DNA from 3 places in the Halomonas sp. GXIMD04776 genome. Region 1 is predicted to be linked to each of the others. Evidence: riboswitches for the same ligand, from Rfam matches in the RefSeq annotation. Region 1 holds a riboswitch; each other region holds the start of a gene.

What was found. Region 1 has a riboswitch for thiamine pyrophosphate ahead of thiM (hydroxyethylthiazole kinase). Riboswitches for the same ligand answer to the same signal wherever they lie in the genome.
Positions count from the first base shown of each region.
Region 2: it holds a riboswitch for thiamine pyrophosphate, as region 1 does, so the genes downstream of both, ACPF7Z_RS17270 (sodium:solute symporter family protein) here and thiM (hydroxyethylthiazole kinase) in region 1, are expected to answer to the same signal.
Region 3: it holds a riboswitch for thiamine pyrophosphate, as region 1 does, so the genes downstream of both, ACPF7Z_RS17260 (3-oxoacyl-ACP reductase) here and thiM (hydroxyethylthiazole kinase) in region 1, are expected to answer to the same signal.

Region 1 is NZ_JBNCAN010000003.1:63,522-66,789, forward strand. Features, by position in the region: gene folD (bifunctional methylenetetrahydrofolate dehydrogenase/methenyltetrahydrofolate cyclohydrolase FolD) at 1-13, opposite strand, end outside; gene purU (formyltetrahydrofolate deformylase) at 32-892, opposite strand; TPP riboswitch at 1,046-1,140, shown strand; gene thiM (hydroxyethylthiazole kinase) at 1,170-1,970, shown strand; gene thiE (thiamine phosphate synthase) at 1,960-2,580, shown strand; gene ACPF7Z_RS02665 (hypothetical protein) at 2,637-3,017, opposite strand; gene ACPF7Z_RS02670 (antitoxin Xre-like helix-turn-helix domain-containing protein) at 3,062-3,268, opposite strand, start outside.
Region 2 is NZ_JBNCAN010000030.1:7,041-10,308, forward strand. Features, by position in the region: gene ACPF7Z_RS17270 (sodium:solute symporter family protein) at 1-1,401, opposite strand, end outside; TPP riboswitch at 1,482-1,604, opposite strand; gene ACPF7Z_RS17275 (ABC transporter ATP-binding protein) at 1,799-2,758, shown strand; gene ACPF7Z_RS17280 (ABC transporter permease) at 2,755-3,268, shown strand, end outside.
Region 3 is NZ_JBNCAN010000030.1:2,866-6,133, reverse strand. Features, by position in the region: gene ACPF7Z_RS17265 (LLM class flavin-dependent oxidoreductase) at 1-552, opposite strand, end outside; gene ACPF7Z_RS17260 (3-oxoacyl-ACP reductase) at 570-1,346, opposite strand; TPP riboswitch at 1,378-1,471, opposite strand; tRNA gene ACPF7Z_RS17255 (tRNA-Glu) at 1,569-1,644, opposite strand; tRNA gene ACPF7Z_RS17250 (tRNA-Gly) at 1,826-1,900, opposite strand; tRNA gene ACPF7Z_RS17245 (tRNA-Glu) at 1,937-2,012, opposite strand; gene msrB (peptide-methionine (R)-S-oxide reductase MsrB) at 2,162-2,563, shown strand; gene ylqF (ribosome biogenesis GTPase YlqF) at 2,642-3,268, shown strand, end outside.

The DNA of each region.
Region 1 (3,268 bases):
TGGATTTGGTCATCGATCGAGCTCTCCGGTGCTAAAAGACTACGGTACGCAACCCGTTCTGGAATACGCGGTGATGGGTATGGTATTTCACTGCCCGCGCCAGGGTCTGGGCTTCTATGTCACGCCCGATCTGGGTCAGATGTTGAGAATCCTGTACGTGACTGACCCGTTCGACCATCTGTTCGATGATTGGGCCTTCGTCGAGATCGGCGGTGACATAGTGCGCCGTGGCGCCGATCAGCTTCACACCCCGCGCGTAGGCCTGATAGTAAGGCCTAGCCCCTTTGAAGCCGGGCAGAAAGGAGTGGTGGATATTGATGCAACGCCCTGCCAGCCGCTCACACATCCTATCCGAAAGCACCTGCATGTAGCGCGCCAGCACCACCAGCTCGGTGCCAGTGTCGTCGATGATCTCCATCAGCCGTGCTTCCTGCTCGGCCTTGTTGTCCTGGGTCACCGGCAGGTGAATGTAGTCGATGCCGGCATGCTCCGCCATGGGGCGCAGGTCTTCATGATTGGAAACGATGGCGGTGAACTCGACGTTCAACTCCCCCGTCGCCTGGCGATAAAGCAGATCACGCAGGCAGTGATCGTATTTCGACACCATGACCAGCACCTTGGCGGGCTGAGAGGCATCATGGATTTCCCACTGCATATCGAAGCGTAGCGCGGTCACCTCGAAGGCAGCCTTGAGCTGTTCGACGCTGGGCGTCTTATCGCCCTCGAACACGAACTCGATGGTGGAGAAGAAACGACCGGAATCCAGATCGTCGAACTCATGAAACTGAGTAATGAAACAGCCTCGGTCGGCCAGGAAGTTGCCTATGGCAGCAACGATCCCGACGCGTCCCGGGCAGGTGGCCTTGAGGATGTAAGCAGGTTTGTTCTTCATGGAATGACTCTGTGGTGTGGCAATACAAACGCCCGCAAGGTGAGCAGCCAATAGCGTCGATTATCAAATAACCGCCCAACACTATACCACTCTAGAGATATACCACTTTCATCGGTAAACGCTTTGACACCCCCCCTCTACCATGCTTAGGTACGAGCACGACAGGGGCGCCGGTCATAGCCGGCTGAGAAGCACCCTCGGAACCTGAACCAGTCAATACTGGCGGAGGAAGTCGTGCAGGACCTTCCCTGACTCGCCTCCGCCCGGAGGCAGACGAATGTTCGATTGCCCTTCCCATCTCGCTCGTATGCGCCAGAATGCGCCGCTGGTGCAGAACATCACCAATCATGTCGCGATGAACGTGATGGCCAATGTGCTATTGGCCATCGGCGCATCGCCGGCCATGGTGCATGCCAAGGAAGAAGTGGAAGAATTCGCGGCACTCGCCGATGCCCTTAGCGTGAACATCGGTACTCTATCGGCCGAGTGGGTCGAGTCCATGGAACTTGCCGCCAAGGCTGCCAATCAGGCGGGCTCGCCCTGGGTGTTCGATCCGGTGGCGGTAGGCGCCACGGCGTTTCGTCGCCAGGTTGGCACACGCCTCGTCGAACTGAACCCTAGCGTGATTCGAGGCAACGCCTCGGAGATCATCGCCTTGGCATCCGAAAGCAGCGGCGGGCGCGGTGTGGACAGTACCGATCCGGTCGAGGCTGCGGAACAGGCCGCACTGGAACTCGCCAGACGCACCGGCGGCGTGGTGGCGGTCAGCGGCCCGGTGGATTTCGTCACCGACGGCAAGCGAAAGGCCCGAGTTGCCAACGGCCATCCACTGATGCCGCGTATTACTGTCCTAGGATGCTCCCAGACCGGCGTGGTCGCCGCCTTTATCGCCGGTGCCGAGGATGTTTTCGAAGCCACTTTGGCCGCCATGGCCTGTTTCGCAGTCGCCGGTGAGATCGCCGGCGATAGCGCCAACGGCCCGGGCAGCTTCGCCGTCGCCTTCCTCGACGCCCTATACAACCTGAATGACACTCAGCTCAATGCCCGCCTGCGCCTGGAGATGGACGATGACCTTTGATTTATCCCTGTATCTGATCACTGATCCCAAGATGTGCGCCGAACGAGGCCTTGTCGAGACCGTCATCGCCGCCGTGCGAGGCGGGGTGACCATGGTGCAGCTACGCGACAAGTACGCAACGGATGCGGAACTGATCGAGCAGGCCAAGACCCTGAAAAGCGCGCTTGCCGGCAGCGGTATACCCTTGATCATCAACGACCGGCTGGAAGTGGCCCTGGCCGCCGACGCGGATGGCCTGCACATCGGCCAGACCGATGGCGATGCCGTTGCGGCGCGCAAGGCGCTCGGCCCGGATGCCATTCTGGGGCTTTCCATCAACACTTCGGAACAACTTGCAGCAGCAGATACGTCGCTACTCGACTATGTCGGCCTGGGACCGGTATTTGCCACCTCTACCAAGAGCGATCACGAGGCGCCGCTGGGCTTCGAGGGGCTGGCGGCATTGGCCTCGGCAAGCCCCCTGCCCAGTGTGGCCATCGGCGGCTTGCAAGCGCAGCATGTCGTGCCCGTTCGCGACGCCGGCTCCCAGGGGGTGGCGGTGATCTCGGCGATCTGCGCCGCACCGGACCCCCAGGCAGCGGCGCAGCGCTTCGTCAAAACGCCTGCATGAATTTGAGACTGTCGTTAACCGGTGACTGAAGCGGCCCGGGCACTAATCTACCAGGGTCAGTTCCAACACGTGCCGGATGCGCTGCCCATCCCAGTCATACCCAAGATGCCTCCCCTGGCGAGCAGTGGAGAGTATGGGCGGGCGCAGTAGTAGACGCCAAAGGTACCATCCGAAAACCGGCTGCCTTCTCGGGGAAAATGGCAGAACGCGGCCATGACCGGCGTCCAGCCCGGACCGTAGCGGCGATCCTCTTTACGCACAAGGTGTATGGCCCCGGCCTGCTCACGCCGTCTCGGCGAGGTTTCGCCTTCGAGTTCCTGAAGCAAGTCCCAATCGCCGGGTTCAGCGACGCGCTCGAACAGGTCGATCGGTGGAAACCGGAAAGCGGTGATGCGGTAGCTGGGGTGCCAGCGCACATCGTTTGCCGGAAAGCTCACGCGAAACCGCCGCCCCTTGCAGCATCCAGGTATTGGCGAACCACCTAGAGATCCGCGACCAGGCCCTGACGCAATCGGTCGAGCGGGGCCTGACCGGAGAACAGTGGGTTCTGGTTGGGCCGGCGCAACCAGGTATCGGCTGCCTCGGAGCTTGGCAGCAGAATTTGCAGCGCCTTGTAGATTCCCAGAAGAAGAGACATTCGCTCGAGGTGATTCACGTCCAGGCGTGCGCTGTCCGGTGCCTTGCGCCG
Region 2 (3,268 bases), on a different contig from region 1:
ATCAAAACGCTCCCGAGCCGGCAGGATCAGAAGCATGACCAGCGCCACGATCACCGGCACGAAGGTGGCGAGCAGGAAGGATTCCATCAGCGTATCCAGGGCGTCGCCGGGCGCGGGGAACATGACGAGGCCCGCCGCCAAGCCACCGATAGTGGCCAGTACCGCGGCACGCCCGTCGAAGCGACGATTGAATAGCCCAAAGAACACCGGAAACGCCGCCGCACAGCAGAACAGATCCGCCAGCAGAAACAGGTACAGCACGCTGTAGCCCTGGGCAGCCACGAAGGTAACCGGCAGCGCGAGCAGCAGGATGAGCCAGCGGGACAGGCGCATCAATTGGCTGTCGCTGGCCTGGGGCACGAGACGACCACCATCGACCGCGATCATGCTGGAGGCGGCGCTGATGGTGGTGTCGGCGCTGCTCATCACCAGGGCGAGTCCGAGGAAGATCAACCCCACGGCAAACCAGATGGGCATGTCGGTCAGCAATACGCTGAAGAGTGCCACTGAGCCGTCGCCGGGCAATCCAAGCCCCACAAAGGCCAGCCCGAACAGACCCATCACGAAAATCAGCGGCGCGCTCAGCAGTCCGCCAAGCAGAAAGCCCAGGTGCACGGCCCGGTTATCCCTCGCGGCATAGACGCGCTGCCAGTTGCCCTGGTAGAAGAGTCCGGTCAACAGCACCGCCACGAAGAAGGTGATGCCGGCCTTGAATCCGTCCAGGTCGGCAATGTTCAGAAGCTGCGGCGCTTGGGTCTTGAGCCCTTCCAGGGTAGGCGCAAGGCCGCCGGCGGCCTGCCAGCCAAACATCAGCAGCACGATCAATAGCGGCAGGATCACGACCATCTGTACCTTATCGGTAAAGATCGAGGCACGAAGCCCGCCATACAGGGTATAGAGCAGGGTGGCCAGCATGACGATCGAGCTCGTCACCCACAGTGGCACCGGCGCGAGCAGTTCCACCATTCGAGCAATTGCGGTGATCCCGGCGGCTAGGGAAATGAATAGGTAGAACAGCATGATGACGAGGGTGAAGGCATACATGGGGCGCCCGTAGCGACTCATGACGAACTCGGTGAGTGAGTGCCCGCCGGGGGAAAGCTCGCGCAAGCGCCGGCCCAGTGGAATCATCACCAGGCGCGGGGCCAGCGACCCCAGTGCGTAGCCGGTGATTGCCGCGAGTCCGCCCCAGGTGGCCGCCTGGGCGGGGCCAAACAGTATCCAGGTGCCAAGGGTCGAGGCCATCAACGTCAGTACCGTCGCGGTGGCACCCTGACTGTTGCGAGCAATGATGAAATCTTCCAGACTTTCGTGGTGCCGACGGGCATAGAGCATACCTGGCACGGCGAACAATGCCGCAAAGGCAATCAGCCACCAGAAGGCGTGAGCGGTCGTGAGCATGATCGTCTCCATAGCGTGAGAAACGTCCGGCACGATGCCAAACGCCGTATGAAGGCGCATTTGCGTTAGGTTAGAAGCGTGGCAGGTGGCACTTCCTTCCCTTCGCCGGCATGATCCGGATCAGGTTCGAAGGGTTACCGCTGCCTATGTTCATGCCTCTGGCAGCGGAATCTCAGTCCGTTCGGACTCCCCCAGGAATGAGCGCAAGCGTAGAGCGATGGTGTGCCGGGGTCAAGCAATTGACGGATGGGAGTTTGCCTCCCATGCGTTCATCCAAGCGCAACCGTTGGCTATTTCAATACTTCATTACTAGCTAGTTAGCCAGCAGCTTGAATTTTTACATTTTGCCCTGATGTTATCAGGCTCATTATTCATTAATTTGTGACAAGGATTGCCCATGGCCGACCCGGCACTGTCCATTCGTGGGCTGACCAAAGTCTACGACAACGGTTTTCATGCGCTGAAGGGGATCGATCTGGATGTGCCTGAAGGCGATTTCTTTGCCTTGCTGGGCCCTAACGGGGCCGGCAAGTCCACCACGCTGGGCGTGGTATGTTCCTTGGTCCAAAAAACCGCGGGCAAGGTGTCGATCTATGGCATCGATATCGATCGCGATTTCGCCAAGGCCAAGTACAACCTGGGCGTGGTGCCTCAGGAGTTCAATTTTTCCCAGTTCGAGAAGGTCGAGGACATCATTCACGCCCAGGCAGGCTACTACGGCATGCCCCTGCGCGAAGCCAAGCCGCGCTGTAATCAGCTGTTGAAGGATCTCGGGCTGTGGGACAAGCGCAACGGGCCGGCGCGCATGCTCTCAGGTGGCATGAAGCGCCGCTTGATGATCGCCCGCGCCCTGATTCATCGCCCGCGCCTGCTGATTCTCGACGAGCCTACCGCTGGGGTGGATATCGAACTGCGCCGCAGTATGTGGGAGTACATGCGCCGCATCAACCGCGAAGAAGGCACTACGATCATTCTCACCACGCACTATCTCGAGGAAGCCGAAAGCCTGTGTCGTAACATCGCCATCATCAACAATGGCGAGATCGTCAAGAACACCTCGGTGCGCAGTCTGCTTACTGAACTCGATACGGAAACCTTCATCCTCGATCTGGCCGAGCCGCTGGAACGTGTCCCCCGGATTGACGGTTTTGAGGTAGAACAATCGGAAAGCGCCCAACTGACACTCTCGGTCAAGAAGGGGCAGCGCCTCAACGATGTCTTCGAGCAGCTCTCCGAACAGAACATCAACGTGGTGTCGATGCGCAATCGTGCCAACCGACTCGAGGAGATGTTCGTGTCCATGGTCGAGGGTGATAACGCCCGGGCTCGGGAAGCCGCGACGGAGGTGCAATCGTGAACCCTCGTCAGATTCTGGTTTCTCTCTGGACCCTGGTGGTCAAGGAAGTGCGGCGCTTCACTCGCATCTGGCCGCAAACGCTATTGCCGCCGTCCATCACCATGACCATGTATTTCATCATCTTCGGCAACCTGATCGGCTCGCGCATCGGCGAGATGGATGGCATCAGCTACATGGCCTATATCGTGCCTGGGCTCATCATGATGTCGGTGATTACCAATAGCTACTCCAACGTTGCCTCGTCGTTCTTCTCCAACAAGTTCCAACGTAGCGTCGAGGAGTTAATGGTGTCGCCGATGCCCAACTGGGTGATCCTGGCTGGCTTCGTGCTCGGCGGCATGGCACGCGGCTTGGGCGTGGGCCTGATCGTCACCGGGGTGTCGTTCTTCTTTACCGATGTGACGGTCCATCATCCGCTGGTGACCTTGAGCGTGGTGCTCATGACCGCGACGCTATTTTCCATCGGCGGTTTCATCAATGCGCTGCTGGCGAACAAGTTCGACGATATCT
Region 3 (3,268 bases), on a different contig from region 1:
GATCTTTCTCACCTTGGCCGGGTCGGCATAGCGGCCCTGACGGTCGCGTTCGATGGCGTCGTCGCTCCAGCTATCCCAAAGCGCCAGCACCGTCTGCACGAACTCCTCGGCACGAGCGTAACGTGTGGCATGATCTGGCATGGTCTCATAGCCGTGATTGCGCGCCTCCGCATCGAACATCGAGGTCACCACGTTCCAGCCCACGCGCCCGCCGGAAATATGATCCAGCGACCCCACCAGCCTTGCGGCGTGGAACGGCGTATAGAAGGTGCTGGAAATGGTGCTGATCAAGCCGATGTGTCGGGTCGCCCGACTCATGGCGGAAAGCGCCGTCAGCGGCTCGAGATGCCAGTGAAAGCCGTCCTCCACGCTGCCGGCACTCATGCCGTCGGCGAAGAACACCGCGTCCAGCTTGCCCCGCTCGGCGGTTTGGGCGAGGGATTCATAATAGGCGATATCCGTCAGCCGCTCGGCGCAAGAATCCGGATGCCGCCAGGCGGCCCGGTGATGGCCGCAGCCCATGATGAACAGATTGAGATGCAGCTTTTTCATGTCGTGACGCATCGTCATCAGCCCTTTACCAGCCCGCCATCGACGATCAGGTTCTGCCCGGTGACCGCCCGCGCCCAAGGCGAGGCGAAGAACAGCGCCGCATCGGCGAATTCCTCCGGGGTAGTCACCCGGCGCAAGGGGGTGTTCTGGGCGATCAAATCGAAGACCGCTTCCGGCGTGGCGCGAGAGGCGTCGGTAGTGCGCAGAAGACCACCGGAAATCATGTTCACGGTGATATTATCCGGCCCCAGATCCTGAGACAGCGTACGAGTCAGCGATAGGAGCGCCGCCTTGCCGGCGGTGTAGTCATGATAAGGCACCACCGGATTCTGGAACAGATTGGTGCCGATATTGATGATGCGTCCGCCACCCTGCTCGCGCATGCCGGACAAGGCTGCCTGGATGGTATTGAGCGCCCCGCGATTCACACCTTCTATCTGCTGATTCATCTGCGCCCAGCTGAGACTGTCTGCCTTTGGCCGCGCCTCGCCGTTAAAGGAGAAATCCGGCAGCGCGTTGTTCACCACGGTTGTGATTGGTGCGCCAAAATGCCTGCGGGCCTTGTCGAAAAGTACCCTTACTGCCTCTTCATCGGTCACATCGGCCTGCACGGCCAGTGCCCGCTCGGAGGCTTCTTGCACCATTGCCTCGGCTGCCTCGCGACTGTCCAAGTAATTGATCACCACCCGAGCGCCCTGGGCGAGAAACGCGCGGGACAGACAGGCACCGAGACCCCGGGCGCCGCCGGTAACTAGCACGATTTGCGTATCGATTGCGGGAAAGGAAAAGGCCATCAGGAGACTCCTGTACGGCGAGGGAAGCCGCAGCGGAGTCGGCCGACATCCCTTCGCCAGTATGAACTGGATCAGGTTCGACGGGTATCATCTCAGCGGCCGCAGCCACACCCCGTGTCCGGTCGACACCATAGCGCATCGGCCCGCGCAATGACAGCCATCGCTCCGAAAGATCGGATCGATGTCATGTGACGTGGAAAGAGTCAAAAAACGGCAAGGAAGTGGCGTCCCGTAGGGGGTTCGAACCCCTGTTACCGCCGTGAAAGGGCGGTGTCCTAGGCCACTAGACGAACGGGACGTAATGACGTAATAAGGCGGGATGAATATCTGGAGCGGGAAACGAGATACGACCGGGCTGGCGCTCCAGCTTGCGACCCTCGCTTACCTTTATAACCAGATGATCCTGGAGCGGGAAACGAGAACGACCGGGCTGGCGCTCCAGCTTGCGACCCTCGCTTACCTTTATAACCAGATGATCCTGGAGCGGGAAACGAGATTCGAACTCGCGACCCTCGCCTTGGCAAGGCGATGCTCTACCACTGAGCTATTCCCGCATATTTCCAAATTTTCAATCACCTGCGAAGAGGAAGTGGCGTCCCATAGGGGGTTCGAACCCCTGTTACCGCCGTGAAAGGGCGGTGTCCTGGACCACTAGACGAATGGGACGCAGTGCCTTGCCTCGTCGAGGTGGCGCGTATATTAATTAGCCATGTGATGGGTGTCAAGCATGAGTGGCTTCGAGTAACGGAGACTGGAAAACCTTCGCCCTCTTGTTGTCTCATGACACTCAGCCAAGCACGAAACCGGAGAACTTCATGAGCGACAAGATCAGCAAGAGCGATGCACAATGGCGTGAACAGCTCACGCCGGAACAGTACAGGATAACACGCGAAAAAGGGACGGAACCGCCCTTCACCGGCGACCATCAGACAAGCGACGAACACGGCATCTACCACTGTGTTTGTTGTGGTGCGGCGCTGTTCGAGAATGAGCGAAAGTTCGAGGCAGGCTGTGGCTGGCCCAGCTTTGATCGGCCCTTGGCCGATGCCGCCGTGGAGGAACATTTCGATGACTCTCATGCCATGCGCCGTGTCGAGGTCGTCTGCTCACGTTGCGACGCCCACCTGGGCCATGTCTTTCCGGATGGCCCTGCTGAGACCACCGGGCTGCGCTACTGCATCAATTCCGTAGCGTTAGACTTCCATCCTGGGGAATAGACTCACCGGCCAATCACACATGGGCGCCAATCTGCTAAGATGGCGCCCATCTCATACGCACTACATAAGGGTTCATTGATGCTTGGCTGGTACCCTGGACACATGAACAAGGCACGCCGCCAGATCAAGGAGGCATTGCCGGAAATCGATGTGGTGCTCGAGGTACTCGATGCCCGCCTCCCCTACTCCAGCGCCAACCCCATGCTCGCCGTACTCACCGAGCACAAGCCGGTGCTCAAGATCCTTTCCCGCGCCGATCTGGCCGACCCTACCCGCACCGAGGAATGGGTCGCCCACTTCGATGCCCAGGAGGCGACTCGCGCCCTGGCGGTGACCACCACCAATGGGCGTGAGCTCAAGCGCATTCCCAAGCTGTGCCATGAGCTGGCCGGCAAGGTACGCGCCGACCGGGACGTGCGGGTCATGGTCATGGGCATTCCCAACGTGGGTAAATCGACACTGATCAATGGACTGGCGGGACGCAAGATCGCCAAGACGGGTAACGAGCCGGCGGTCACCAAGCGCCAGCAGAAGATTCGCATCGAGGGGCGCATCGCCCTCACGGACACTCCCGGTGTGCTGTGGCCGAAGATCGAAGATCAGGCCAGCGCCTATCGCCTGGCGGCCAGCGGTGCGATTCGCGACACCGCCATCGACTATCTCGATGTGGCAATGATTACCGCCGCCGAGCTGGCCAAGCGTTAT